DNA from 3 places in the Burkholderia sp. THE68 genome. Region 3 is predicted to be linked to each of the others. Evidence: predicted binding sites of a transcription regulator. Region 3 holds the regulator's gene; each other region holds the start of a gene.
What was found. The regulator FliA, encoded in region 3, starts transcription of late flagellar genes. The targets are predictions, from matches to a motif close to CTAAAGTTTNNNNNNNNNNNGCCGNTA.
Positions count from the first base shown of each region.

Region 1: the regulator FliA is predicted to act here: its motif matches at 4,004-4,030, upstream of BTHE68_RS09325 (DUF4088 family protein).
Region 2: the regulator FliA is predicted to act here: its motif matches at 7,664-7,690, upstream of motA (flagellar motor stator protein MotA).

Region 1 covers NZ_AP022315.1:1,957,088-1,966,656, reverse strand. Annotated here, with positions in the region: gene BTHE68_RS09340 (flagellar biosynthesis protein FlhF) at 140-529, shown strand; gene BTHE68_RS09335 (hypothetical protein) at 591-848, shown strand; gene BTHE68_RS09330 (ATP-dependent helicase) at 1,001-3,130, shown strand; gene BTHE68_RS09325 (DUF4088 family protein) at 3,152-3,916, opposite strand; gene BTHE68_RS09320 (AzlD domain-containing protein) at 4,083-4,406, opposite strand; gene BTHE68_RS09315 (AzlC family ABC transporter permease) at 4,403-5,167, opposite strand; gene BTHE68_RS09310 (helix-turn-helix transcriptional regulator) at 5,264-6,085, opposite strand; gene BTHE68_RS09305 (CreA family protein) at 6,159-6,635, opposite strand; gene BTHE68_RS09300 (FadR/GntR family transcriptional regulator) at 6,919-7,665, opposite strand; gene BTHE68_RS09295 ((Fe-S)-binding protein) at 7,791-8,534, shown strand; gene BTHE68_RS09290 (lactate utilization protein B) at 8,531-9,569, shown strand, end outside.
Region 2 covers NZ_AP022316.1:534,775-544,343, reverse strand. Annotated here, with positions in the region: gene BTHE68_RS16015 (4-hydroxyproline epimerase) at 1-701, opposite strand, end outside; gene BTHE68_RS16010 (hypothetical protein) at 673-921, shown strand; gene BTHE68_RS16005 (dihydrodipicolinate synthase family protein) at 918-1,823, shown strand; gene BTHE68_RS16000 (response regulator transcription factor) at 1,881-2,624, opposite strand; gene BTHE68_RS15995 (MFS transporter) at 3,120-4,412, shown strand; gene BTHE68_RS15990 (MFS transporter) at 4,516-5,979, shown strand; gene BTHE68_RS15985 (hypothetical protein) at 6,051-6,218, shown strand; gene BTHE68_RS15980 (hypothetical protein) at 6,305-6,577, opposite strand; gene BTHE68_RS15975 (helix-turn-helix domain-containing protein) at 6,709-7,527, opposite strand; gene motA (flagellar motor stator protein MotA) at 7,785-8,657, shown strand; gene motB (flagellar motor protein MotB) at 8,676-9,569, shown strand, end outside.
Region 3 covers NZ_AP022315.1:2,694,448-2,704,016, forward strand. Annotated here, with positions in the region: gene BTHE68_RS12820 (hypothetical protein) at 1-297, opposite strand, end outside; gene BTHE68_RS12825 (oxidoreductase) at 453-1,493, opposite strand; gene BTHE68_RS12830 (UvrD-helicase domain-containing protein) at 1,655-3,742, shown strand; gene BTHE68_RS12835 (c-type cytochrome) at 3,819-4,712, opposite strand; tRNA gene BTHE68_RS12840 (tRNA-Arg) at 5,026-5,101, shown strand; gene BTHE68_RS12845 (Rieske 2Fe-2S domain-containing protein) at 5,123-6,118, opposite strand; gene BTHE68_RS12850 (GGDEF domain-containing protein) at 6,322-7,416, shown strand; gene BTHE68_RS12855 (RNA polymerase sigma factor FliA) at 7,418-8,149, opposite strand; gene BTHE68_RS12860 (MinD/ParA family ATP-binding protein) at 8,168-9,085, opposite strand; gene flhF (flagellar biosynthesis GTPase FlhF) at 9,078-9,569, opposite strand, start outside.

The sequences.
Region 1 (9,569 bases), 740 kb from region 3:
AACTTGCCCGATCGAGGTCCGGTCCGACCGTTTGATCGATGCAGCTTCGGTCATCTTTCCAATCGACAAAAGTCGCGCGGATCGCTCGCTTCACCGTTGTCAGAGCGCCGCCGACGCCAACTAAAGAGAGGACGAACTCATGACTCGCGCACGAATCCTTTTGATCGGTTCCGCCATCGCCACGCTCGCCGCTTCGGGCGCCTACGCGCAAACCGCGCCGCAGCCCGCGCCGATGGAACCGCAGACCATGCAGCCGGCGACGCCGCCGCAGCAGAACGTCGTCGCGCCGGCGCCGACCGATCCGCTCGTCCAGCGCCGCAACGCGAACGCCGAGGCGAACGCCGAATATCGCGCGTCGAAAAAGGCGTCGAAGGCCGAGCTGAAGGCACAGAACCAGCAGGCCAAGTCGCAATACAAGGAAGAGGTGAAGAACGCCAAGATCAACCGCAAGGCGGACAAGGACGCCGCCAAGGCGGAATTGAACGCGACGGAGCCGAGCACGCCGAAGGACACGGGCCTGCAGCACTGAACGTGACGCGTCGCGAGACCGGCGAAGTCCGGTTTCGCGGCTCAGATACAGGGAGGACATGATGAACAGAAAAACCCATGCACTGCTTGCCGCGCTGATCGCGGGGACGTTCGCGAGCGTGAGCGCGACATCGTTCGCGCAGACGACGAGCGACGCGCCGAGCGCCGCCGACCAGAAGGCCGCGAAGGAACAGACGAAGGCCGACAAGAAGGCGGCCGTCGCGCAAGCCAAGGCCGACAAGAAGAAAACCGAGGCGCAGTCCGAAGCCAACGAAGCCGCCGCCGACGCGAAGCTGAAGAACGCGAAGAAGGCGGAGTAACACGCGCTTTTTTGCAGCGATGCGAGCCCGGTTCCCTGCGGACCGGGCTCGTTGCATTTGGGGCCAAAAGCCTTGCCGAGCCAGAGACTTGCGCGCGCGGGTTGTATGGATATACAGTGTGCGTCACTCTTTTCCCGCCGCCATCTCCTCACGTGCTCACGCTTCCCGACACCGCCGACGCCGCCTCCGCCTCCGCCGCGAAACAGGTGGCCGACTATCTCGCGAAGCTCAATGAGGCGCAGCGCCAGGCCGTCGAATTCGGCGTCGATGAACCCGGCCGCGCGGGAGGGCCGCTGCTCGTCATCGCGGGTGCGGGGTCGGGCAAGACGAACACGCTCGCGCATCGCGTCGCGCATCTGCTCGTGAAGGGCGCCGATCCGCATCGCATCCTGCTGCTCACGTTTTCACGCCGCGCGGCGCTCGAAATGACACGCCGTGTCACGCGCATCGCGATGAACGCGCTCGGCACGAAAAGCGCCATCGCGCAGGGGCTGACGTGGTCGGGCACGTTTCACGGCGTCGGCGCGCGGTTGTTGCGCGATTACGCCGACCTCGTCGGGCTCGCGCCGTCGTTCACGATCAACGATCGCGAGGATTCCGCCGATCTCATGAACCTCGTGCGGCACGAGCTCGGTTTGTCGTCGAAGGAGAAGCGCTTTCCGGCCAAGTCGACATGCTTCGCGATCTACTCGCGCGTCGTCAATACGGGCGCGACGCTCAGCCACGTGCTCGATCAGTCGTATCCGTGGTGCCGCGAGTGGGAAGCCGATCTCAAGCGCCTGTTCGCCGCCTACGTGGCCGCCAAACAGGCGCAAAGCGTGCTCGATTACGACGACCTGCTGCTCTACTGGTCGCATCTCGCGGCGGAGCCGTCGGTGGCGGCGGATCTCGCGAGCCGTTTCGATCACGTGCTCGTCGACGAATATCAGGACACCAATCGCCTGCAGGCGTCGATCCTGCTCGCGATGAAACCGGACGGGCGCGGCCTCACCGTCGTCGGCGACGATGCGCAATCCATCTACTCGTTTCGCGGCGCGACGGTGCGCAATATCCTCGATTTTCCGGGCCATTTCGATCCGCCCGCCGCGACCGTCACGCTCGATCGCAACTATCGTTCGACGCAACCGATCCTGGAGGCGTCGAACGCCGTGATCGGGCTCGCGTCCGAGCGCTACACGAAGAATCTCTGGACCGACAAGGCATCGGCGCAAAAGCCGCGCGTCGTGTCCGTCGCCGACGAAGCGGATCAGGCGCGCTATGTCGTCGAGAAAGTGCTGGAGGCGCGCGAGTCGGGCATGAGGCTCAAGTCGCAGGCGGTGCTGTTTCGCGCCGCGCATCACAGCGCGACGCTCGAAATCGAACTCACGCGGCGCAATATTCCGTTCGTGAAGTTCGGCGGTCTCAAGTTTCTCGATTCCGTCCATGTGAAGGACGTGCTTTCGGTGCTGCGCTGGGCCGAGAATCCGCGCGATCGCGTGGCGGGCTTTCGCGTCGCGCAATTGCTGCCGGGCATCGGGCCCGCCATCGCTGCGCGTCTGCTGGATAGCGTGAGCGCGCCGGATGCGGTTGCTGCGGGCGCGATCGCATCGTTCGCCGCGCCCGCCCGCGCCAGCGAGGACTGGCCGCGCTTCGTCGGCCTGATGGCGAAGCTCTGCGGGCGCGAGTCGGGCTGGCCTGCCGAGTTCGAAATGATCCGCCGCTGGTACGAGCCGCACCTCGAACGCAATCACGAGGACGCGGCGATCCGCATCGGCGATATTTTGCAGATGGAGAGCATCGCGTCCACGTATCCGACGCGCGAGCGCTTTCTCACCGAACTCACGCTCGATCCGCCCGACGCCACCAGCGACGAATCCGGCGTGCCGCTGCTGGACGAGGACTATCTGATCCTCTCGACCATCCATTCGGCGAAGGGCCAGGAATGGCGCAACGTGTTCGTGCTGAACGGCGTGGACGGTTGCATCCCGTCCGATCTCGGCACCGGCAGCGACGAGGAAATCGACGAGGAGCGGCGTCTTTTATACGTCGCGATGACGCGCGCGAAGGAAGATCTGCACATCGTTACGCCGCAGCGTTTCTACGTGCACAACCAGACGCATCTGGGCGACCGCCACGTGTGGGCGCAACGCACACGCTTCATCCCGCCGCATCTCATGCAGAACTTCGAAGCGGCGGCGTGGCCGCCGGTGATCGCGCCCGCAGCACCGACGGCGGCGGGACTGGCGGCGGCCGCGAAAGCGAAAATCGATATCGCGGCGCGCCTGAAGGGAATGTGGGAGTAGGGCGGAGCTCGCCTCAGCACTTCAGCGCTGCGCGCGCGTGGTTCGCGGCGCGCGCGGCGTCGGCGCGAAGATGCTGCGCAGCCACGCGGCGAAACGCGTGAAGCCGTCATAAGGCTCTTCGATGAACAGCTCGGGCCGCAGCGAGCGCAGATACTCCAGCACCTGTTGCGCTTCCTGCTTCGGAATCGAGCCGTAAACGATGCCGAGCCGCAGCAGGCCGCGCAGCTCGCCGAGCTTTTCCCGCGCGTTCGAACCGACGCTCGTTTCCACCAAAATCTTGGTTTCGTACGCGCGCTGGCGCAGCGAATCGGCGAGACGCCACGCGGGCGTCTGCATCTTTTCCTCGACTTCGCGAATGTCCGCCGCCGCCGACTTGATCTGCGAAGCAAGCACGTCCACTTGCGACACATCGCCGTTCGCTTCGGTGACGATCGCCGTCGCCCACTCGCGCGACGCCTTGATGAGGTCCTCGGCGGTCCAGTCGGCGCGGATCGCGAACGCGAAACCGTGTTCGGCCGCCTGACGGATCAGGATTTCGACGACATCCGGAAATTCCTTGTCGAGCGCGCGCTTCGCCCACGCATACTGGCCGTGCGTGAGCATGCGCTGCACCGCCTGCTCGGTGAGCGGCGTGTGGTTGTCGAGCAGCTTCGCGCGCAGGAAGTCCTCGAACGACGGCGTGACGAATTGTGGATCCAGCTTCAGCGACAGGCGCAGAAACGCTTCGAAGTCGCGCTGCAGCGAAGCGATGGTCTCGTCGCGAAGCGAAAGGGTGATTTGACGCATGTTGGTTCCCGGTTCCGCCGGTCGGTCGCCCGATGGCGGGAAATGCTGGCGGCGCCGCTTCTCAGGGCGGAGTCCATTCGTTTCTGATAACGGCGCGCTTTCCGGGAACTTGAGGTTTCTTTGCAGCTTTTTGAAAGCCGATCGATACGTGAGCGCCGAAGAAGGCTCAGCGCAGCACAGCGAACTGCCACGCGAAAAACACCGCGAGCGCCACCGCAATCGTCAAAAGCGGGCGTTTCGTGAGCACGCAAACGATCACCGCGACGATCGCCGCGACGAGCTGCGGATTGCGCCAGGTGATCTCGGCGCCGTTGCCGTGCGGCGAGACTGTCATCGGCACGATGATCGCGGTGAGCACCGTCACCGGCACGAACGAGAGCGCGGTACGCACGACGGGCGGGAAGGGCAGGCGCTCGCCCAGCACGAACACGGCGGCGCGGATGGCGAAAGTGATCGCCGCCATGCCGAGGATCAATGCGACGTAGTTCATTGCGTGCGCTCCTTGGCGTTCTTCAGGCGATGTTTCGCCTGCGGCCGGTTTTCCATCAGCGTGAGCACCATGCCGACCGCCACGCCCACGAACACCGCCGCGAGCAGACCGAGCTTGTACGGCCAGCCTTGCCACGCGAACGACAGCACACCCGAAGCGAGCGCCGCCGCGATGAAGCGCACGGCCACCAGTTGCGGCACGATGATCGCGATGAAGGTCGCGACCATCGCAAAATCGAGTCCGAGCGATTTCAAACCGGGGAACGCCGCGCCGAACAGCAGGCCGGCGAGCGTCCACATCTGCCAGTTCAAATACATCGCGACGCCCGAGCCGAAGAAGTAATGCGGGCCGATCTCGCCGGGCGGGCGCTTCTGATAGTGCGCGTAGGCGACCGCGAAAACTTCGTCGGTGAGAGTCCCGGCGAGCGCCCAGCGCCAGCGGCGCGGCAGATGCGCGACATAGGGCGCGAGCGTGGCCGAATAGAGCACGTGACGCAGATTGACGACGAAGGTCGTCGCCAGGATGACGGCGAAGCTCGCATGCGATGCGATCAGGCCCACCGCGATGAACTGCGCGGAGCCGGCGAACACGGCAAGCGACATCAGCTGGCCGTGCCAGAGCGTGAGCGGACTGGCGGTGACGAGCGTGCCGAAGATCACGCCGAAGGGCGCGGCGCCGATCATCATCGGGATGGTGTCGCGGGCGCCGGCGGCGAATTCACGTAGCGCCTGGCCGGACGGTTGTGCGGGTGTTGCTTTCAAGATGTCCTCCTATGGAAGCGAGGATACGCAAGACGCCGGTCCGGATGCTTGTACGTTCTTGCGCTTTCCCTGCGCTTTCCCTGCCTTCGCGCGCATTCAGCGCCAGCGGCCGGGCGGCACGCCGAACGTGCGTTTGAAATGACGCGTGAAATGGCTCTGATCGGTGAAGCCGCTCGCCGCCGCGACGTCCGTCACGGAGGCGCCCGCGCGCAACGCCGGCAACGCGCGCACGATCCGCATCTGGTTGCGCCACGCGTGCGGCGCGAGACCGGTTTCGCGCGTGAAGAGACGCGCCGCGTGGAAGGTCGAAAGGCCGACCGTCTGCGCGAGTTCGGCGAGCGTGACCGGTTCGAGCAAATCGTCGGCGAGGCGGGATTTCATCGTCGCGACGCGATTTGCGTCGGTCGCGAGCGGCGCGATGCCGGGGCGCGCCAGCGCGTGGCGGCCAAGCAGCGTCGTCACGGCATCGACGAGGGCCAGTTCCGCGGCGAGCGGATCGGCGCCGTTTTCCAGCAGCCGATGCGCGACGACCAGACGCCGCGCCAGATCGGCGTCGCGAACGATATCGACCGGAAACCACGGCGACGACTCCGGCCGGCCCGACATGTCGCGCGCGAGATTCTCGACGAACGGCACCGGCAGATAGAACACGCGATAGCGCCAGCCCGCATCGACGGCGCGCGCGCCCGTGTGCACTTCGCCAGGGTTGATGACCGGCACCGAGCCGGCCTCGGCGACGTGATGCGCGCCACGATAGTCGTAGCACTCCGCGCCCGCTTCGATCACGGGCACCGTGTAGGCGTCGTGCCAATGCGGCGAGAATTCGTGATCGTAGTATTCGGCCGTCACCATGTCCGCGTCGGGCACGAGCGACGAGCGCCAGTAGCGTGCGGCATTGCGGAAACGGGCGGCGTTCATCGTTGCGATTTTTGAGACGGGCGGAATCGCTCAGTTTACAACTTTGTTTCGCCGCAGGCCGGACAGTTGGACGTCACTTCACCGGTATGGTCGTGCCTTCGGGCACCGGCACCGCCGTCACGCTGTTCTTCGGGCTGCCGGTCGCGATCCGGTCGCTGTAGGTCAGATAGACGAGCGTGTTGCGCTTCGCATCGACGATACGCACCACATGCAGCGTTTTGAAGATGAAGGACATGCTGGCGGAGAACACGTCGCTCTTCTGCTTGAGCGGCTGTGCGATCTTGATCGGAGCGACCTGGCGGCAGGCGATCGACGCCTCGCTCGGATCTTCCGCGATGCCCAGCGTGCCTTTCACGCCGCCGGTGCGCGCCCGCGACACGTAGCAGGTGACGCCCTGAACGAGCGGATCGTCGTAAGCGTCGACGCTGACGCGGTCAGAACCGGTGAAACGGAAATTCGTGTTGACGCTGGCGATCTCCTCCGCGTGCGCGAGCGCCGCGCCGAAGAGAGTGGCAATCGATGCGGCGAGGGCGAGGACGGAGCGTTTCATCGTCATCCTTCGGAAAAGAGAAAGGGCGTCGTATTGTATCGACGCCCTAGGTCTTTTGATGCATCGCCGCGCTGCCGGTCAATGAAAGATCAGATAAAGAATCACCAGCACCACGACCGGTACGCCGAGCAGCCATCCGAGCAGATAAGGCATGTTGTCCTCCTTCGCGTGTTGTTTTCGACGACTTCAGTATCGCGAGGAAGTCCGCTGCACGTTAGCCGTGCACGTCCGAATTCTGTGTAGGTGTTGTCCTATCGAAAGTTACAAAGGGTTTACGGATTCGTCATGCCATCAGACGGCTCTTCTTCGCCGGACGGTCGTGATACAGCGTGCGAACGTAGTCGAGATGGGCGCCCGCGCACTCGCGCGCCCGTGCCGGATCACGCGCGACGATCGCATCGAAGATCGCGCGATGTTGCGCGAGCAGGTTCGCTTCGACTTCGTCGTCGTAGTCGACGAGGCGGTGGGACGTGAGCATCGACTCGCGGACCAGTTCGTTGAGTCCGTGCATCACGTGTGTGAGCGCGACGTTGTGCGTCGCGTCCGCGATCGCCAGATGGAACGCCGCATCCTTTTCGGCGATACGCGTGCTTTTTTCAGCGACGGCGATCTGCAACGCGTCGAACGCGGCAGCGATGCGCGCGAGGTCGGCTTCGGTGGCGCGCTCGGCGGCGTAGGCAGTGGAGAGGGTTTCCAGGCCGTGCCGCAGTTCCAGCACGTCGGCGCTCGCGTCTGGTTGCTGTTCGAGCAGGGCCGCGAGCGGGCGCGACACCAGCGGCGCCGTCACATCCGACACGACAAACCCGCCGCGTCCGGCCGGGCGGATGAAGCCGTCGGATTCGAGCCGGATGAGCGCCTCGCGCAGCGACGGGCGCGACACGTTCAGTTGCTCGGCCAGATCGCGCTCGGCGGGCAGGCGCTGGCCGGGCAGCAGCGTGCCGTTCGAGATGAGTTCGCGAATCTGTCCCGACACCACATCGGAGAGGCGCACGCGGGCATAGGAATGCGCCTGGACGGGCTGAAAAGTCATCGTTCGATGTAAATGCAGAATGAAGGCCTGGGATTGTCCGAGTTTGACACGAAACGAGCATCTCATTAAAGTCTTGGTCAGACCAAGCTTACCAAAGATAATCGCTTACCCCACGATCGGACCTCATGAAAGTTGCCCTGTTCGTTCCCTGTTTCATCGACGCGTTTTATCCGCAGGTCGGCATCGCCACGCTGGAGTTGCTGGAACGGCTCGGCGTGGACGTCGACTATCCGCAGGATCAGACCTGTTGCGGCCAGCCGATGGCCAATAGCGGCGCGCACAAGGACGCCGCCGGCGCCGAGCGCGTGTTCGCCCGCAATTTCGCCGATTACGACTACGTGGTCGGTCCGTCAGCGAGTTGCACGCATCACGTGCGCGAGCATTTCACCGCGATCGAGCAGACGAGCGCGGTGCAGAAAGTGCGTCGCAATACCTATGAACTCGTCGAATTCCTCCACGACGTGCTGAAGGTGCGCGAATTTCCATGGGCCGAGTTTCCGCACAGGATCGGGCTGCACAACAGTTGCAGCGCGGTGCGGCATCTGCGCGAGACATCGAACTCGGAAGTCGCCGGTACGCCGTTTTCGAAGCCACGCGCGTTGCTCGAAGGCGTGAAGGGCATCGAGTTCGTCACGCCCGCGCGCCCCGACGAGTGCTGCGGCTTCGGCGGGACGTTCTCGGTCACCGAGGCGGCCGTCTCCGTGCGAATGGGGCAGGACAAGGTGCGCGATCATGTCGGCGCGGGTGCGGAGTACATCGTGTCGGGCGACATGTCGTGTCTCATGCATCAGCAGGGCTGCGCGGAGCGCATGAAAGCCGAGGCGAAGTTCATCCATATCGCGCAGGTCTTGAACGGAGCACGCGCATGAGCAAAACCGTTCGGATCGATCACGCGAAAGCGGCCGGGGCGTTCCTGCAAAAGACGGATCACGTCGCGTTCCACGACAAGCGTCTGTGGGACCTGCGCAGCAAGCGCGACGCGCAGGCGCACGGCATTCCCGAATGGGAGACGATGCGCGATCTCGCATCGGGCATCAAGGAACATACGCTGTCCAATCTCGCCGATTACATCGCGCAGTTCATCGATCAGGCAGAGAAGAACGGCGTCGTCGTGCATTTCGCGGCCAACGCGCAGGAGCACAACCAACTCGTCTACACGCTGATGAGCGAGCGCGGCATGACGTCGCTCGTGAAGAGCAAGTCGATGCTCACCGACGAGTGCTACATGCGCGACTATCTCGAACCGCGCGGCATCACGGTGATGGAAACCGATCTCGGCGAACGCATCCAGCAGCTCGATCATCAGGACCCGAGCCATATGGTCGTGCCGGCGGTGCACAAGCTGCGCGCGGATGTGGCGGAGCTTTTCGGCAAGACCATCGGCACAGATCCGAAGAACAGCGACATCCACTATCTCGCCGAAAGCCAGCGCATGAACACGCGGCCGTACTTCGTGCGCGAGAAAACGGCGGGCATGACCGGCTGCAACTTCGCGGTGGCGGAGACGGGCACAGTCGTCGTGTGCACGAACGAAGGCAACGCTGATCTTTCCGCGAACGTGCCGCCGCTGCATATCGCGTCGATCGGCATCGAAAAGATCATTCCGACGATCGCCGATCTCGGCGTGTTCGTACGCATGCTGTCGCGCAGCGCGCTCGGCTCGCCGATCACGCAATACACGTCGCACTTTCGCGCGCCGCGTCCGGGCACGGAGATGCACTACATCCTCGTCGACAACGGCCGCTCCGAGCGACTCGCGATGGACGACTTCTGGTATTCGCTCAAATGCATCCGCTGCGGCGCGTGCATGAATACCTGTCCGGTGTATCGGCGCAGCGGCGGGCTGTCCTATGGCGGCACGTATTCGGGGCCGATCGGCGCGATCATCAATCCGACCCACGATC
Region 2 (9,569 bases), on a different replicon from region 3:
CTGCCCGGGCACAACACGAAATTGCGGCTGTCGACACCCGCGACGGGCGAATCGGCGAACAGCTCGATATGGTCGATGTATGCGCCGTCCGCGCCGGTGATGCGCTGTGCGTGCAGGGCATCGCGGATCGCCTCGGTGAACGCCGTCAGTTCGGCGATGCGCGCGGGCGTCAGTTCACGTCCGTGATCCGCGACGAGAAAGAACCAGTTGCCGCCCCACGCGACGTCGCCGGTGAGCGGGCCGTGTCCGGGCACCTCGACCGTCACCGCGCGCCGGTGCCGATACGCCGGCACGTTGCGCACGCTGACACTGCCGTTCGCGTTGAGCGTGGCATCGACGGGGCCGACCGGGGTATCGATGCGATGGCTTCCCGGCGCGATCCTGCCCGCATGCGCGAGCGACGCGACGAGTCCGATCGTGCCGTGCCCGCACATGCCGAGATAGCCGACGTTGTTGAAGAAGATGACGCCGGCCGCGGCGGCTGGATCGTCGGGCTCGCACAGCAGCGCGCCGACCATCACGTCCGAGCCGCGCGGCTCCGTGACGATCGCGCGGCGCCAATCGTCGAAACGCGTGCGGAACGCGTCGAGACGTTGCGCGAGCGTGCCATTGCCCAGATCGGGGCCGCCCGCGATCACGAGGCGCGTCGGTTCGCCGCCCGTATGCGAGTCGATGATGTCGATGGTTTTCATGCCGCCTATCCTAGAAATGCGCGCGGCGGGCGTCTTGAAGCGGCTGAATCGTTTTGATGACGATATCGGCATAATCCGGCATGGTCTCGGTGCGTCCCGCGACGCGCTGCTTTCGTGGCAAAACGGCTATGCCGAAATCGGCATGCGGCGCGCGCGAAATGCGCAAGACGCCCGATTTTTCGGTGCTTACACTGCCTACCGTTCAATCAATTTCGGAGCGCAGCCGTGACGCATATCTGGGAAGGCGTGATGCCCGCCGTGACTACCAAGTTCAACGCCGATTTCAGCATAGACCGGGCTTGGACCGCGAAGAACATCGACGCACAGATCGAAGCCGGCGTCGATGGCATCATCGTGTGCGGATCGCTCGGCGAAGCCTCGACGCTGTCGCTCGACGAAAAGCTCGACGTGCTCGATATCGCCGTGGACGCCTCGCGCGGCCGTGTGCCGGTGCTGCTGACGATCGCGGAAAACAGCACGCTCGACGGCTGCCGCCAGGCCGAGCGCGCCGCGCGCCACGGCGCGGCGGGCTATATGGTGCTGCCGGGCTTGCGGTATCTGTCGGACCGGCGCGAGACGCTTAATCACTTCCGCATGGTCGCCGACGCGAGCCCGCTGCCGCTGATGGTCTACAACAACCCGCTCGCGTATGGCGTCGATGTCACGCCGAAGATGTTCGCCGAGCTTGCCGAAGACAAAAAATTCGCGGCGATCAAGGAATCGAGCGGCGACGTGCGTCGCATCACCGATCTCATCAACGAAACGGGCGACCGCTACGCGCTTTTCTGCGGCGTCGACAACCTGGCGATGGAAGCGATTCTGATGGGCGCGCACGGCTGGGTCGCGGGGCTCGTGTGCGCGTTCCCGCGCGAGACGGTGGCCATCTACAAGCTGATTCGCGCGGGCCGGGTCGAGGAAGCGCGCGCGATCTACCGATGGTTCGCGCCGCTGCTCGCGCTGGATGTGTCGCACAAACTCGTGCAGAACATCAAGCTGGCCGAGGCGATCGTCGGTCTGGGCACGGAGCCGGTGCGCCCGCCGCGCCTGCCGCTCGCCGGCGACGAGCGCAACGAAGTCGAAACGCTGATTCGCCGCAGCATCGAGACGCGTCCGGCGCTGCCAGCGGTCTAAGCAAAGCACAAACAAAAATGCCGTCCTCGCGACGGCATTTTTTCTTCGATAACGGCTTCAGGCCGCGATCTGCGCAGGCGCAGGATCGGCGAGGCCGTCGCCGGTGTCTTCCGCGCCATCATAGAGATGCAGCAGGCGGTAGCCGCTCTTGTACACCGGCTGCAAGCGGAAGTTGTTGACCGGCTCGATTTCCAGCGCGAGACGCAGACGCGACACGTGGCTGTCGATGGTGCGCGTGGTTTCGCGGAATTCGCGGCCCCAGACCATCGCGAAAATGTGATCGCGCGACAGCACGCGGCCGATGTTCGAGAAGAACAGTTGCGCGAGGCGGAATTGCGTGCCGCTCAGTTGCACCGGCTTGCCGCGCACGGTGACGGTTTGCTGGCGGGCGTCGAAGCGATACGGACCGACTTCGAGACACGCGCTGGACGTCGCCGGAAACGCGCGGCGCAAGAGCGCTTCGACGCGCGCGCCGAACTCGCCCGGTCGGATCGGATAGACGACGTAATCGTCCGCGCCGGCGGTGAGTGCGCAGACCACGTTATGCTCGGCGCCGTCCGGCGTCGCGAACATGACCGGCACGCGCTCGCCGAAGCTCGAACGCACGGATTTCAGCAGGTCGAGGCCGCACAGGCCCGAGGAATTCCAGTCGAGAATCAGCAGATCGACCGTCGAGCGGGACAGCGCTTTCGACAGCACGAGGCCATCGCCAAAGGTCACGCAGGTGTGGCCGAGCCGTTTGACGACGTCGCTGATGAGATTTCGATAACTTGGGTCGGTTTGCAAAACGGCGACGCGCATGGTGTCTTACCTGATGAGTCCAAGGGACATGGGGCGGATGCCGTACTTCCGGCGCCCGCCGGGCGTCTCGTCGCGGGATGAGACGGGGATATTCAAGCTGCGAATTCTGGGCAGCCAGGCGACCCTTTCCCATCGGACTCATCCGAATTGTCAACGCATGTGACGACGCACCCCGCCGACACGGCCGCGTCTCATGCGCGCAACCATCTCAAAAATAGAACGGCTTTTCTCTTTTGCGCCGACTTTCGTCCTGTAACATGCCGCGTCTGGCTCAAAAGTTCCCGCTTCCGCCGTTTTACCGAGACGTCGCGTAGCAAGCTGCGCCGCGACTGTCCGTCGCATCCCGCAGCGCGGACGACGGGCGGCGGCGCTCCAATCCGCGCCCGCCGCGACCTTCGATTCGCGTCCACCCGGCGCGTCTGTCGCTCCCGCAGGGCGAAGCCTCGTTCTACCGCGCGTCACGCGTGGTTTCTCCACTCACGGGTTCTCTTTTCGATGCAGGCAACACCTCTGTCCGACGCCCCGCGCGCGGCCGGCCGTGCGCTCACGCGCGGCGATTACAAGACGCTCACGCTCGCCGCGCTCGGCGGCGCGCTCGAGTTCTACGACTTCATCATTTTTGTGTTCTTCGCGCCGGTCATCGGCCAATTGTTCTTTCCGCCGTCGATTCCTGACTGGCTCCGTCAATTGCAGACTTTCGGCATCTTTGCGGCGGGCTACCTCGCGCGTCCGCTCGGCGGGATCATCATGGCGCACTTCGGCGACCTGCTCGGCCGCAAGCGCATGTTCACGCTATCCGTGCTGCTGATGTCCGTGCCGACGCTCCTGATGGGCCTCTTGCCCACCTACGCGTCGATCGGCCTGATGGCGCCCGTGTTGCTGCTGCTGTTCCGCGTGATGCAAGGCGCGGCGGTCGGCGGCGAAGTGCCGGGCGCGTGGGTGTTCGTGTCGGAGCACGTGCCGGAGCGTCATGTCGGCTATGCGTGCGGCACGCTGACGGCCGGCCTGACGGCGGGCATTCTGCTCGGCTCGCTGATCGCGACCGCGATCAACAAGACGTTCGCGCCGGCCGAAGTCGCCGATTTCGCGTGGCGCCTGCCGTTCCTGCTCGGCGGCCTGTTCGGGCTGTGCTCGGTCTATCTGCGCCGCTGGTTGCACGAAACGCCGGTCTTCGCCGAACTGCAGAAGCGCAAGTCGCTCGCGGCGGAGATTCCGCTCAAGGCGGTGCTGCGCGACCACCGCCGCGCCGTCATAATTTCGATGCTGCTCACGTGGATGCTCTCGGCGGCGATCGTCGTCGTGATCCTGATGACGCCGACGCTCCTGCAGAAGCAGTTCCACATCGCGCCGGCGACGGTGCTGGTCGCGAACTGCGCGGCGACGCTGTGCCTCACGATCGGCTGCGTGCTGTCGGGCGCGATCGCGGGCCGGATCGGCGCGGGCAAGACGATTTTCATCGGCGGCGTGGCGCTCGCCGTGTCGTACTGGCTGATGTTCCGGCAAGTCTCGCTCGATGTCTCCGTGCTGTTGCCGTGGTACGCGCTGGCGGGCTTTTTCGTCGGCGTGATCGGCGCGATTCCCTTCGTGATGGTGAAAGCCTTCCCGCCTGCCGTGCGCTTCTCGGGCATCTCGTTCTCGTACAACGTCGCGTATGCGGTGTTCGGCGGACTCACGCCGATCGTCGTCTCGCTGATGATGAAGTCGAGCCCGATGGCGCCTGCGATCTACGTCGGCGCGCTGTGCGCGATCGGCGCGCTGACGACGCTGTTCATCAGGGAAAATCGCTGATTTTCTTGTTCGATGACGGCGCGTCGCTTCACCGGCGCGCCGTTTTCATTCGGCTTTCACGTTTCAGTCCACGCCGAAACATCGAGCGCGCGACGCGCCTACGATGAACGGCATGAACTCGAACCTTTCCTCATCCGAAACGCGTCTGTCCGTGCGGCAGATGCTCGTCGTGACGGCGACCAGCGTCGGTTTCGTCGTCTCTCAACTCGATGTCTCGATCGTCAATGTCGCGCTCGCGAGCATCGGCCACGATCTGCACGCGAACGTCGCGAGCCTGCAATGGACCATCGACAGCTACGCGCTCGCCTTCGCGGCGCTGATGCTGTCGGCGGGCTCGCTCGGCGACCGCTTCGGCGCGCGCCGCATGTTTCTCGGCGGCCTCGCGCTGTTCGCGCTGGCGTCGCTGGCCTGCGCGTTTTCGCGCGATGCGCCGCAACTGATCGCCGCGCGCGCCCTGCAAGGCGTCGGCGCCGCCGCGATGCTGCCGAACTCGCTCGCGCTCCTGAATGCCGCGTGCGGCCACGACCGGCGCCTGCGCGCGCGTGCGGTCGGCCTGTGGACGGCGGCGGGCGCGGTGTCGATCGCGGCGGGGCCGATCGTCGGCGGCGTGCTGATCGCGGCGTTCGGCTGGCGCAGCATCTTCTGGGTGAATCTGCCGATCTGCGCGGCGGGCATCGTCGCGACGCTCGTGTGGGTCGGCAAGCCGCGCGCGAACCGAGCGCCGCCGTCGCGCGGCATCGACCTGCCCGGCCAGGCGCTCGCGATCGTCGCGCTGGCGGCCCTGGTCGGTGCGGTGATCGAACTGCGTCCGCTCGGACCGACGCATCCACTCGTCTTCGGCGGCCTCGCTCTGGCGCTGGCGGCGGGCGGCGCGTTCATCGCGATCGAGCGCAAAAGCCCCGCGCCGATGCTGCCGCTCACCCTCTTCTCCGAGCGCACGTTCAGCGCGGCGGTCGTCTTCGGTATCGGCGTGAATCTCACCTACTATGGAATGGTCTTCGTTCTGAGCCTGTATTTGCAGCGCGTGCTCGGCCACACGCCCCTGCAAACCGGCCTCGCGTTTCTGCCGCTCACGGGCGGCTTCCTGATCTCGAATCTGGCAAGCGGTCCCGTCGTCGCGCGCTTCGGCTCGCGTGGCCCGATGATTTTTGGCGCGCTGCTCGACGCCGCCGGTTTCGCCGCGCTTGCCTTCGTCGATGCGAGCACGCCCACCGCCGCGCTGCTCGTGCCGTTCCTGCTGATTCCATCGGGCATGGGCCTCGCGGTCCCGGCGATGACGACCGCGTTGCTCGGCACCGTCGATCCGCAGCGCGCGGGCACGGCCTCGGCGGTGCTCAACACCGCGCGGCAGGCGGCGGGCGCGATCGGCGTCGCCGCGTTCGGCGCGCTCGCGGCTCACGGCGACGGCGCGGCAAGCGCGGATCACATCGTCGACGCGGTGCGCTGGTCGGCGGGCGTATCGGTCGCGCTGTTGCTGTGCGCGGCACTGATCGCGCGTCAGGTGAGCAATCCACCAGGCGCAAGTCCGGACGCGGCGCGATGCCGGACAAAGCCGAATGAAGGTTGAACGGCAGCGGGAACGGCCGTTGCGAGTCTCAGGCGAAGCGCCCTGCCCATCGAACCGTTGAGGAGAACACCATGTCGACGATGCCCCGCTCCCCCGAGGAGCCGCTCGAACCGGACCCGGACAAGCTGCTCGACCCGGACGCCGCGCCCAACCCCGACGACCCGGACATGCCCGACGGCCCGGATTCCGCGACGCCGATGGTGCCCGCCGATCCGAAGAATGGCGAGCCACGCATGTAAGTCATCGAGCGACGCACAAAGCAATGCCCGCGCGACCGTCCTGGCCGCGCGGGCATTTTTCGTGGTAAGTCCGGCGCAGCGTCCGTCTACAGGCTCGTCGTCTGCACCGTGCCGGTTTCCAGCGCGCGCTCGATCAGCGCTTCCTGCTGCGCCTTGCGCACGGCATCGGCGACGAGCGTACTGGGCGCTTCCACTTCCGCCTTGATCGCGGCGATGATGCCGTCGGCCTCGACGATCACCAGCGACTCCGCCGAATCCGCGCGGCTGATGATGACGCGCGCCGGTCCACCGCCTTCCGCGATGCTCGCGCAGAACTGCATCTTTTGCCCGCCTATCACTTGCTCGAATGTTTGAATCATCGCTGTCTTCCGCGTTGGTTGGACAAAAGCTGACACAGGCCACGCACGCTTTCGCGCGCGGCCCGCTGTCTGATTGATTCACGCGCGTGCGCCAGGTTCAATTCTGTAAGCATGTGGGCAGCGACGCAAGCTCAACGTCTCGCATCCTCGAGTTCGCGAAGGATGGCGGCAGTGGCGTCGTCGGCGGGAAAAAATGCTTCGATCGCGAGTTCGGACAACGTGATATCGACCGGTGTGCCGAAAACCGTCGTCGTGCTGAAGAACGACAGCACGCCGTGTTGCGTGCGCATGCGCAGAGGCACGACGACCGGATCGGTTTCCCCGCGCGACGCGTGCCCGGCATGCGCAGGCGCGGGATACGCGTCGAGTTCCGCGAGCAGCGCGACGAGCGTCGCATCGCCCGACACCTCGATCTGCCGACGCAGCCGCGCGAGCAGATGCGCGCGCCACTCGTGCCAGTTATCGATGGCGTTCGCGAGCCCTCGCGGATGCATCGACAGGCGCAGCACGTTCACTGGCGGCGCGAGCAGTTCCGCATCCGCCGATGCGACGAGCGGCGCGAAAGCCGCGTTGGCCGCGATCATGGTCCAGTGACGACCGACCGCGAGCGCGGGAAACGGCTCGTGGCCCTTCAACACCAGATCGACCGCGCGGCGCGCCGCCGCGAGTTGCGGATCAGCAAGCCCACGCTCGCGATACAGCGGCGCATAACCCGCCGCGACGAGCAGCGTATTGCGCTCGCGCAGCGGCACATCGAGCTGCTCGGCGAGGCGCATCAGCATCTCGCGGCTCGGCAGCGAGCGGCCCGATTCGACGAAGCTCAGATGGCGGGTGGAGACATCCGCCACGCCCGCGAGATCGAGCTGGCTCATGCGTCTGCGCTGGCGCCAGTCGCGCAGCAGCGTGCCGACGGTGGTTTGAGCGATGGTATGCGCAAGAGTCGAGTTCATGCGAGCGATGTTATCGAAGCGCACGCGCACAATCCATTACCTGCGACGTAAGCGCTCCAGGACCGTTCCGCCCACGACGAACGACCGTAAGATTTACTGCGCAAACATTTGCGCAGAAAAAGTTGCGCGCGTCACCCTAATGTCCGGGCATTAAAAGCCGATAAGCCACACAACAAGCGAACAATGCGTCGCGAGCCGTGCGCGCCTCAATCCCGAGCACGCACGGCCCGCGACGCCCGGACATTGGCGGAGAAATCATGTTTGTCATCATCGGATGGGTCCTGGTCATCGGCTCGGTGATCGGAAGCTTCATCGGCGTCGGCGGCCACCTTGCCGCGCTCGTGCAGCCGTTCGAGCTGCTGTGTATTTTCGGCGCGGCGATCGGCGCGTTCGTCGTATCGAACCCGACCGCGACGCTGAAGAAAACGCTGCAATCGGTCCCGAAGGCCTTCAAGGGCGGCGGCTATACGAAGGAAAAGTATGTCGCGTTGATCGCGCTGCTCTATGAACTGCTGCAGAAGGCGCGCAAGGAAGGAATGATGGCGCTCGAAGCCGATGTCGACGCGCCCGAATCCAGCCCGCTCTTTCAGAAGTACGAGCACGTGATGGCCGATCATCATCTGCTCGATTTCATCGTCGACTATCTGCGCATGATGTCGGCGGGCAATGTCAACGCGCTCGAAATGCAGGATCTGATGGACGAAGAGCTGGAGACGCATCATGCCGAAAGCTCGGTCGCCGCGAACGCGATCCAGAAGATGGCCGATGGCCTGCCGGCGTTCGGTATCGTCGCGGCGGTGATGGGCGTGGTGCACACGATGGGCTCGGTCGGCGCCGCGCCCGCGGTGCTCGGCGAGATGATCGCGGGCGCGCTGGTCGGCACGTTCCTCGGCATTTTGCTGGCGTATGGCTTTATCGGCCCGCTCGCCGACCTGCTCAACGCGAAGGGCGTCGCCGAAGCGAAACCGTTCCAGTGCGTGAAGTCCGTGCTGCTTGCATCGATGAACGGCTATGCGCCGACGGTGGCCGTCGAGTTCGGCCGCAAGGTGCTCTTCACCGCCGATCGTCCGAGCTTCAAGGAACTCGACGACGCGGTGCGCGCGACCAAGATGCCGAAGGCGGCTTCGTAACTTCACGACATAGACATCATGGCTGAGAAACCATCACGCGATCCGCTGCAGTCGGTGCTTGCGCCTACCGTCGTCGTGAAGCGCAAGAAGAAGGCGCACGGGCACGGTCATCACGGCGGCGCATGGAAGATCGCCTACGCCGACTTCGTCACCGCGATGATGGCGTTCTTTCTGCTGATGTGGCTGCTCGGATCGACGTCGAAGTACGACAAGGAAGGCATCGAGCAGTACTTCAACACGCCGCTCTCCGCGTTGTTCGGCAACGATGGCGGTGCGTCGGCGCATACCAGTGTCATCACGGGCGGCGGCAAGGATTTGTCGAGCACGCGTCCGGGCGAAGGCAACAAGACTCAGACGCAACCGGTACCGCAATCGATCGCGCGCGCGGCGGTGGCGATGGATGACTTGCAGAAGTTGCAGCAACTCAAGCAGAAGCTGATGGCGTTGATCGAACAGATGCCGGCATTGCGCGCGTTCAAGGATCAGATTCGTATTGCGATCACCAGCGAGGGATTGCGCATCGAGATCGTCGATTCACTCAAGCGGCCGATGTTCGCTTCGGGTAGCTCGAAGCTCGAAGGCTATGTGACGACGATTCTGACCAACATCGGCGCATCGTTGAACGATGTCGACAATCGCGTGTCGATTGCGGGGCATACGGATGCTGTGCCCTATTCAGGCAATCAGGCCGGGTATTCGAACTGGGAACTGTCGAGTGAGCGCGCGAATGCGGCGCGGCGGGCGCTGGTTGCCGGGGGCATGAAGGAAAGCAAGGTGCTGCAGGTGCGGGGGCTTTCTGATGTGCTGCCGCTCAATAAGGATGTCGTCGATGAGCCGACCAATCGGCGTATCAGTATTCTCGTGCTCAATAAGGCCGCCGAGCAGGCGTTCTTTCGTGATGGCGGGCGCACG
Region 3 (9,569 bases):
TCGGGCATCACCCATGTTCCCGAAGAGCGACGAAACATTGCCCAAGATCATAGTTTCGTGATTCGCCAACGCACAGGCCGCCTCCGCGCATCTGATGCATTCGTCTCGTTCGCCTTGCAGGAATGCGGTGAAAGCAAGAAGAAGCCAGCACATCTCTGGTCGTTCCGCGCGCTTCTCTAAAAGCGCGCGGGTGTCTCGCTCGATCCGCTTCACGAGCAAATCATTGTTCTGCGCTGTGACCACGAGCTCGATCAATTGATCTAGCCAATCCAGCGACGCGGGTTTCGGTAGATTCAATGACCTGTCTCCGAATAAAAGTCAGTTGATCCGGATACTAGCAGCGCCATCGAACTGGCGGATTAAGTTAATAAAAATAAGGAATAACCACTGCCAATGCGCACTAAATAAATGGATACGGCAAGCATTTGAGTAGCCGCAATTCCACGCGCTAGTCAGTGCTGGAACGCCACCCGCCTTCCTTCCCTCTCACTCCGAATCGCCAGTTCGATGATGGTCATCGTATCGACCGCGTCCTGCGGCGAAACCGGAAACGGCTTGCCCTCCTGAATCGAAGCCGCCAGCGCCCGATAGAACTCGACATACGCGCCATCCTTCGTGGCGAATTCGTGACGCAGATCGAGATCGCCATCGACTTCGCGCAGCACGCCCGGCGGATTCTTCGCAAACTCCTGATTCCCCGGCCGCATGCCCGCGCGCAACTGATCTTCCTGCGTGTCGAGTCCGTTCTTCACATAGCTGCCGCGCGTCCCGTGGATCGCGAACCGCGGCGGCTCCAGCGCCGCGAGCGCGCTGGCGTGCAGGATCACTTCCTTGTCGTCGTAACCGAGCACGAGATGCACGTAATCCGGCGCGTGCGCGTGATCCCGGTGCACCTTCACGAACGCCGTCACTGTCTGCGGCGCGCCGAACAGCGTCAGCGCCTGATCGATCAGATGCGGCCCCAGATCGAACAACAGGCCGCCGCCGCGCTCCGCTTCCTCGCGCCAGCGCTGCGGCACTTTCGGGCGAAAACGGTCGAAATGCGATTCGTAATGCGTGATGCGCCCGAGCCGCCCGCTCTCGATGAGCGCGCGCACCGTCATGAAATCGCCATCCCAGCGGCGATTATGAAACGGCGCGAACACGAGGCCTTTTTGCTGCGCGAGATCGGCGAGCGTGCGGGCGTCGCGCGCGGACAGCGTGACGGGTTTGTCGACGACCACGTGCTTGCCCGCCGACAGCGCGCGGTGCGCGAGATCGAAGTGCGTGTCGTTCGGCGTCGCGACGACGACGCATTCGAGCCCGTCGACGGCGAGCAGCGCGTCGAAATCCGCGACGATCTGCGCGTTCGGATAATCAGCCTGTGCGCGCTCTGCCTGGCTCGTCGCGATGGCCGTGACTTCCGCCCGGCCGCAGTGCTCGATGACGGGCGCGTGAAACGTCGCCCCGGCGAGGCCGTAACCCATTACGCCGACTTTGAGTGCTGTGTTCATGCGGGCATCGTCCTGTCGTGGAATCAGTTCGATATTGTGTCACGATGCCCATCCGGCGCGGAACGAGGGCCGGAACCGGCCGCTTTCTATCGTGTTAACATCGCGCACTCTTCCACGCGCCGGCGCTTGCCGCGCGCCTCAAATTCCAGAAGCCCAGAACGATGTCCGCAGGTCTGAACGCCGCGCAAAGCGAAGCCGTGCGCTATCTCGACGGTCCCTGTCTCGTGCTCGCCGGCGCCGGCAGCGGCAAGACGCGCGTGATCACGCAGAAGATCGCGCATCTGATCGAAGGACGCGGCTTCGAGCCGAAGCACATCGCCGCGCTCACCTTCACGAACAAGGCCGCGCTCGAAATGCGCGAACGCACCGCGAAGCTGCTCGAAGGCAAGACGCTCACGACGCCCGGCAAGGAAGGCCGCAAGATTCCCGTCAATCAGTTGACGATCTGCACCTTTCACTCGCTCGGCGTACAGATCATGCGCCAGGAAGCGGAGCACGTCGGACTGAAGCCGCAGTTCTCGATCATGGATTCGGACGATTGCTTCGGCATGGTTCAGGAACAGCTCGGCACGACGGACAAGGGGCTGATCCGCAAAGTGCAGTCGACGATCTCGCTGTGGAAAAACGCGATGGTCTCGCCCGATCAGGCCGCCGTGCTCGCGAGCAACGAGGACGAGCATCAGGCCGCGATCGTCTTTCGCAGCTATGCGGCGACGCTGCACGCGTATCAGGCGCTCGATTTCGACGATCTGATCCTGCGCCCCGCGCAGCTTTTCGCGCAGAACGAGCAGGTACGCGACAAGTGGCAGAACCGCCTGCGCTATTTGCTGATCGACGAATATCAGGACACCAACGCCTGTCAGTATGAATTGCTGAAGCAGCTCGCCGGCCCGCGCGCCGCGTTCACGGCGGTCGGCGACGACGATCAGGCCATCTACGGCTGGCGCGGCGCGACGCTCGAAAACCTCGCGCAGCTCGGCAAGGATTTTCCGAAGCTGCACGTGGTCAAGCTGGAGCAGAACTATCGCTCGACGGTGCGGATTCTGACGGCGGCGAACAACGTCATCGCGAACAATCCGAAGCTGTTCGAGAAGAAGCTGTGGTCCGAGCACGGCATGGGCGACACGATCACCGTCACCGGCTGCAACGACGAAGAGCACGAGGCCGAATCCGTCGTGTTCCGGCTGTCGGCGCACAAGTTCGAGCGGCGCACGCAGTTTCGCGACTACGCGATTCTCTATCGCGGCAACTTTCAGGCGCGCATCTTCGAACAGGTCTTGAGACGCGAGCGGATTCCCTACGTGCTGTCGGGCGGGCAGTCGTTCTTCGACAAGGCCGAGATCAAGGACCTCATCGCGTATCTGCGTCTGATCGCAAATCCCGACGACGATCCCGCGTTCATCCGCGCGATCACGACGCCGCGGCGGGGCGTCGGCAACACGACGCTCGAAGCGCTCGGCGCGTTCGCGGGCGCGGCGAAGGTGTCGCTGTTCGAGGCGGTGTTCATGGGCGGCATCGAGGCGCGGCTTTCGGCGCGGCAGGTCGAGCCGCTGCGCACGTTCTGCGAGTGGATTCGTCGTCTGTCGGACCGCGCGGCGCGCGATCCCGCGACCGAAGTGCTCGACGACATGATGGAAGCCATCCACTACGAGGCGTATCTCTACGACGCGTACGACGAACGCCAGGCGCAATCGAAATGGCAGAACGTGCTCGAATTTCTCGAATGGCTCAAGCGCAAGGGCACGAAGCCGGAAGCCGCGCCCGGAACAGAGCAGACCGGCTACGACACCGCCGACGGTTTCGCCGATGAAGGCAAGAACCTGCTCGGCCTGATCCAGACTGTCGCGCTGATGTCGATGCTCGAAGGCAAGGACGAAGATCCGGATGCGGTGCGGCTGTCGACGGTGCATGCGTCGAAGGGGCTGGAGTATCCGCACGTATTTCTGGTGGGCGTCGAGGAAGGCATCATGCCGCATCGCGGCGGCTCGGACGATGACGCGCCCGTCGACGATGCGCGCATCGAGGAAGAGCGGCGGCTGATGTATGTCGCGATCACGCGCGCGCAGCGCAGCCTGCATCTGAACTGGTGCAAGAAACGAAAGCGCGCGCGGGAGACGGTGGTGTGCGAGCCGTCGCGTTTCATCCCGGAGATGCTGCTCGACGACGCGCCGCCGCCGACGGCCGAGGAAAAGCCGCTTTCGCCGAAGGACCGCATGGCGATGCTCAAGGCGATGTTGCAGAAGAGCTGATGCCTTTTTCGTGCTTCAAATAAAAAAACCCTGCGCCATGAAACGCAGGGTTTTTCTTTGTGGCCCGGCGAAAACGTTACTTGGCCGCGTTCACCATGTAATCGACGGCGGCCTTCACGTCCGCATCCGGCGCGTTCGATCCGCCCTTCGGCGGCATCGCGCCCTTGCCGTGCAGCGCGTAGTTGTAGACGGTGTCCATCGGTTCCTTGAGGCGGGGCGCCCATGCGGCCTTGTCGCCGAACTTCGGCGCGTTGAGCACGCCGGCTGCGTGACAGGCCTGGCAGACTTGCTCGTAGAGCGCCTTGCCGGCCTGTGCGGCATCGGCGCTTTGGGCGCCCGCTGCCGGCGCCGCCGCCTGCGGTACGGACGCCAGCGCTGCGACGGCCGCAGCCGCTTGAGCGTTCTCGTTGGCGCTCGCGCCTGCCGGGGCCGCTGCCGCACCCGGCGCGCTCGCGCTTGCCGCCGCGCCCGAAGCGGGTTGAGCCGGCTCCGCCAGTTTGCCGCCGCTGCCGTTCGCCATGTAGACGACCGCGCGCGCGATTTCGAAGTCGCTGTAATCGTCGGGATTGGTGCCGCCGCGCGCGGGCATGGCGCCTTTGCCGTTGAGCGCGTTGTGCAGGAGCGTGTCGTAACCTTCGCCGATGCGCGCCGCCCACGCGCCAGCATCGCCAAACTTGGGCGCGCCGGCCGTGCCCGTTGCGTGACAGGCCGAGCACACGGCCTTGAAGACTTCCTCGCCGGATTTGTAGACGCGCGGCGCGTTGGCGTCGCGGACATCGACCTGCGCGGCGGGCGCGATGCGTTCCTTCACCGATTGCTCGATGTCCGTGCCCGCGCCGACACGCGTCGAGTTGTTCACGTACACCGCGAGCAGGATGATGATGGCGACCGGGATGCCGAATCCCGCGATGATCGCGGCGATGAGTTGGCCGGGCGTCTTGATCGGGGCTCCGTGGGGTGCTTCGCTCATGCTTGTCTCGTCTCCCGTTTTTTGGTGTGAGTCGGTTCAGTGACAGCGTGACAGCTACCGCATTGCGCTTGGGCGCGCCTTGGGGAAAGGCACGGTCGATTATAGACGGAACGCTTAACTGTCGGCGCGGGGTGGCGGACGCAGTGGAGCGGGCGTTTACCCGAATCGTGTGATGCTTGCGGCGATGTTTAGCGCGATGCGTCCGTCCCCATGCGATGGACGAAGTCACGGAAAACAGGTATCCTCTCGGATTCGCATGGGCCTTGCAGCCGCCTTTCGGTGTGCTTCTTTCTTCGCAAGGCATCCCTCCGATGCGCCCGTAGCTCAATGGATAGAGTACTGCCCTCCGAAGGCAGGGGTTGCTGGTTCGATCCCAGCCGGGCGCGCCAAATCTTCTCCCTGACGCGCGATCATTCTGCGGCCGCTCCCGCGATCACCGTCCCCCATCCAAACCCCATCCCCGCCAGCCACCGTCTGTAAGCCACCGCCATCCGATCACATCGCTGATGCAACTCCGCATCCAGATCGAGCGGCAGACGCTGCGGCCATTGCGACTCCACGATCGGCGTGTCCTGCATCAGGATCTCCATATTGAAGTCGTAAAGCTCCTGGTCGCTGTGCGTCGAATCATCCTCGTGAATGGAAACGAGCCACGCGCGCGTTTCCGTCTGCGTCACCGGCGACGCCGCCAGCATGATGTGCAACGCGCCCTGCCCGCCCGACGCCATCTTCGTGAGACTCGCGATCAACGGCCGCTTCACGCGATACACATAGTCGATCATCGCGCCGCCGCCTTGTCCCGGAATGCCCGCGGGCTGCCAGTATCGACATTGCCGCGCTTCGAGTCCTCCATCGGCAGTCTGCACGACGTCGTAATCCGGCACTTCCGTATGCGCCTCTTCGCCCAGAATCCCGGCATGCACGAACGAGAAGTGCGCCATATCCAGAAAGTTCTCGACCACGCGCGGCGCCGATGACCTCACCGTCTGCGGCGCAAGATTGATGCGCCGGCCGCCCGCGATCTCGGCTTCGGGAAAGAAATCGAGCGCATGCGCGGGCTCGCCGAAGCACATCCACACGACGCCATACTTCTCTTCGCTGGCGAAGGTCGTCGCGCACGCACGCTTCGATGGACGCAACGACGGATTCGATGGAATCCGCAAACACTGCCCTTCGATGTCATAACGCCAGCCGTGATACGGACACACGATCTGATCGCGCATCACGTGTCCGAGCGACAACTGCGCGCCGCGATGCGGACAGTAATCGCGCCACACATGCGCCGCGCCGATACTGTCGCGCCACACGACGATGCGCTCATCGGCAACGATGAACCCGCGCGCGCCGCCGTCGGGCACGTCCTCGCTATTGCAGATCGGCAGCCATTCGCCTGCCAGGGAAAGCATTCCTTCGCTCATCGCAGTGAATCAGAAATAGAAGTCCGAAAGCCGTTCTTACACGAAACACAGCGTCTTCGCAAAACGTTGCAAAATAGCGGATCGCTCGCTCGGTGCAACTCGATGCCACTCCACTCAACCGATGCCATGCGACGGGGCCGCAGGTCATAACAGCAAGATAAAAGCAAGAAATCACCACCCAGGGGTTCAGTATGGAGCAGGCGCATCAACCGGCACGCCGGGCTTATGCCTTCGCATGGTCCGAGCACCGGAATCCCGAACGCGAGCAGGCCACGCTGCGGGTCTGGATGGGAGCGGCGGTTCTTCTGGCCTACGGCATTTTTACCTGGCTCCGCCCGTCGCACGATGCATTGCTGGTCGCACGCATCGTCGCACTCTATGTGTCCTACGGCGCGGTTACGCTGCTGATCGTCAGCCGCATGGCGTCTCCTTCGGAGAAGCGTCTCACCGTCACGACCATCGCCGATCAATCGATTCTCGGGCTCGCGCTCGCCGCGGGCGGCGCCATCGCGCTGCCGCTCATCTGGGTGATCTTCTGGTTTCTGATCGGCTCGGGATGCCGTTACGGCAAGCGCACGCTCGCCGTTTCGTGCACGACGGCGCTCGTCATCGTCGTGGCGCTGGGAATCTGGCAGCCGTGGTGGCACGCGAATCTGCCCGCCGCGATCGGTCTAGGGCTGAGCGTGCTGGGCGCATCGGTTTATCTGAGCGTGCTCGTCGACCGGCTCGGCAGCGCGAATCGCGATCTCGCGCGTCAGGCATCGACTGATCCGCTCACAGGTCTATCCAACCGATACGCGCTCGAACATATCGTCGATCGCGCGATGAACGCACGCGAAACCGATGGCAATCAAGCCACCGCGCTCCTGCTCATTGATCTCGATGGCTTCAAGGAAGTCAACGACACCTACGGCCACGCCGTCGGCGACATGCTGCTGCAATCGTTCGCGCAATCGCTCGAAAAGCGCATGCGCAAGACGGACACCATCGCGCGACTGGGCGGCGACGAGTTCGTCGTGCTCGCGCATCACGTGCGCGACCGGGCGGCCGTGCTCGCAGTGGCCGACAGCATCCACTCCGTGCTGAACGCGCTCACGTCGGTGCAGGAGCGGCCGGTGTCGGTGTCGGCGAGCATCGGCGCTTGTCTGCTTTCCTGTGCGACGGCCGCGCATCAGTCCGGCATGACCGCCGTGCTGCGCGCCGCCGACCGCGCGATGTACCGCGCCAAAAGTCTCGGCGAAGGCAAAACCGTCTTCGCCGAGACGCGGGACTTCGAAACGAACTGAATCAGGCCTCGACGCTCGTCCACGCCTGCTCGCGCAGCTTCACGCGCAGACGGGCGACCGCCTGGCTGTGCAACTGGCACACGCGCGACTCGCTCACTTCCATCACCGCGCCGATTTCGCGCAGGTTCAGACCGCGTTCGTAGTAGAGGCTCATCAGGAGCTTCTCGCGCTCGGGCAGCTTGTCGATCGCTTCGATCAGCGCACCGCGCAGACTGTCGTCGAGCAGCGCGGACAACGGGTCCGAACGGTCGACGCAGTAGCGGTCGAGGAACGGTTCGTCGTCGGCGGAGCGGTCGAAGTCTTCGTAGTAGATCAGCTGGCTGCCGTGCAAATCCTGAAGCATCGACTGATACTCGGGAAGCGGCAAGTTCATGTGCTCCGCGATCTCCGTCTCGCTCGCGGAGCGGCCGAGGTTCTGCTCGACCTTGTGCACCGCCGATTCCACTTCGCGCGAGGTCTTGCGCATGCTGCGCGGCAGCCAGTCATTGGCACGCAGCTCATCGAGCATCGCGCCGCGAATGCGCTGGCTCGCATACGTTTCGAATTGCGCGCCCTGATCTTCCTTGTAGCGGCTCGCCGCGTCCATCAGGCCGATCATGCCGGCCTGGATGAGATCGTCGAGATCGACGCTCGCCGGCATCTTGGCGACGAGCTGAAGCCCCAGCCGGCGAACGAGCGGTGCATATTTCGTCAGCACGTCGGACTGTGAGAGTTTGCCTTGGGCGTTATACATCCTGGTCACCTATCTTGATCACATCGACGCCGTGCTGCTCATTGCAAAGTCGTGAAGCGCAACCGCACGATGCGTCGCCTCCCGCCCGCCCTGTTCAGAGTCGCCAACCGGAATTCGCGCGTCTGCCTGGCCGTCCGCCGCGCGCATATAAGGCGCGGGGCGCATCGGCCAGTGGAGGAGCTCCGCCGCTATCGCGCGGTAGTCGCGCGCCGCGGCCGTGGCCGGGAACGCTTCGACTGCGCAGCGTGAGAGATCCTTCGCCCGAGCGACGCGCGCATCCTCGGACACATACCCTGCCTGCACGAGCGACACGGCCAGATACCGGCTCGCGACGCCCGACAGGTTGTCGAACGCGACCGCCGCGTCGGCCGGGTTCTGCACGTGATTGATGAGCACGCGGAACTGGCCGATCGCATGGGCGTAGTGCAGACGCTTCATGCACGCATACGCCTCGGTGATCGCCGACGCGGCCACCCGCGTCACGATGAGAAAGTCATGCGCCTGCGCCGCGAGGCTCGACAGCGCGCCGTGGCGGTCCAGTTGCGCATCGATCAGCACGATGTCCGCCGGACCATCGAGCAATGCGCGGCACTGGGCGGCATCGTGGCTGATGCGCTCGTCGCGCGGTGCTGCGATCAGCGAGAAGCCGAACGGCGTGCGCTCGACGACATCCGCGAGCGCGCGGCGGCCGGACATCGCCGCGGCGAGCGCGCCTCGGTCGGACAGGCCCAGCATGCGGCTCACCGATGCCGAATCGCGATGCTCGTCGATCACGAGCACGTCCTTGCCATGCACGGACAGCGCCGCGCCGAGATTCACCACCGCCGACGAGCAGCCGATGCCCGCCGGACCGCCCGCGACCGCCACCACGCGCGAACCGGCACGCGTGAGGAGCCGTCGCAGACCTTCCGCCTGGTCGAGCACGAGCTTATCCAAAGTGCACCCCATGCATTTCGGTCGTGGCGCGCGCCGACAAAGCGGACAGCAGCGCCGGCACTTCTTCGTCGTGCGGCACGAACGGCGAGCCGTCGCGCGGAATGCAGAACGCGCTCTTGATGAGAAACCGCTTGGTCGCGACGTACAGGTTCTCCGGCACCTTCTGGCCGGTCGATACGTAATGCACGGGCAGCTTGTAGCGGATCACCGTATCGAGCACGCCGCCGAGATTGGTCGCCTCGTCCAGCTTGGTGAGGATGCAGCCCGCGAGCGGCGGCTGATCCGGCGCGCTCTTGTATGCCTGCACGACTTCGTTGAGCGTGTCGCCGTGGCTGGTCGCGTTGAGCAGCAGGATGCGCTGCACCGGTTGACCCGCGCCGCACAGCATCGCGATCTGGTCCGAAACCATGCGATCGCGCTGGCTCATGCCGATCGTGTCGATCAGCACGATATGTTTGTTGCGCAGCTCGGACAGCGCGAGCTG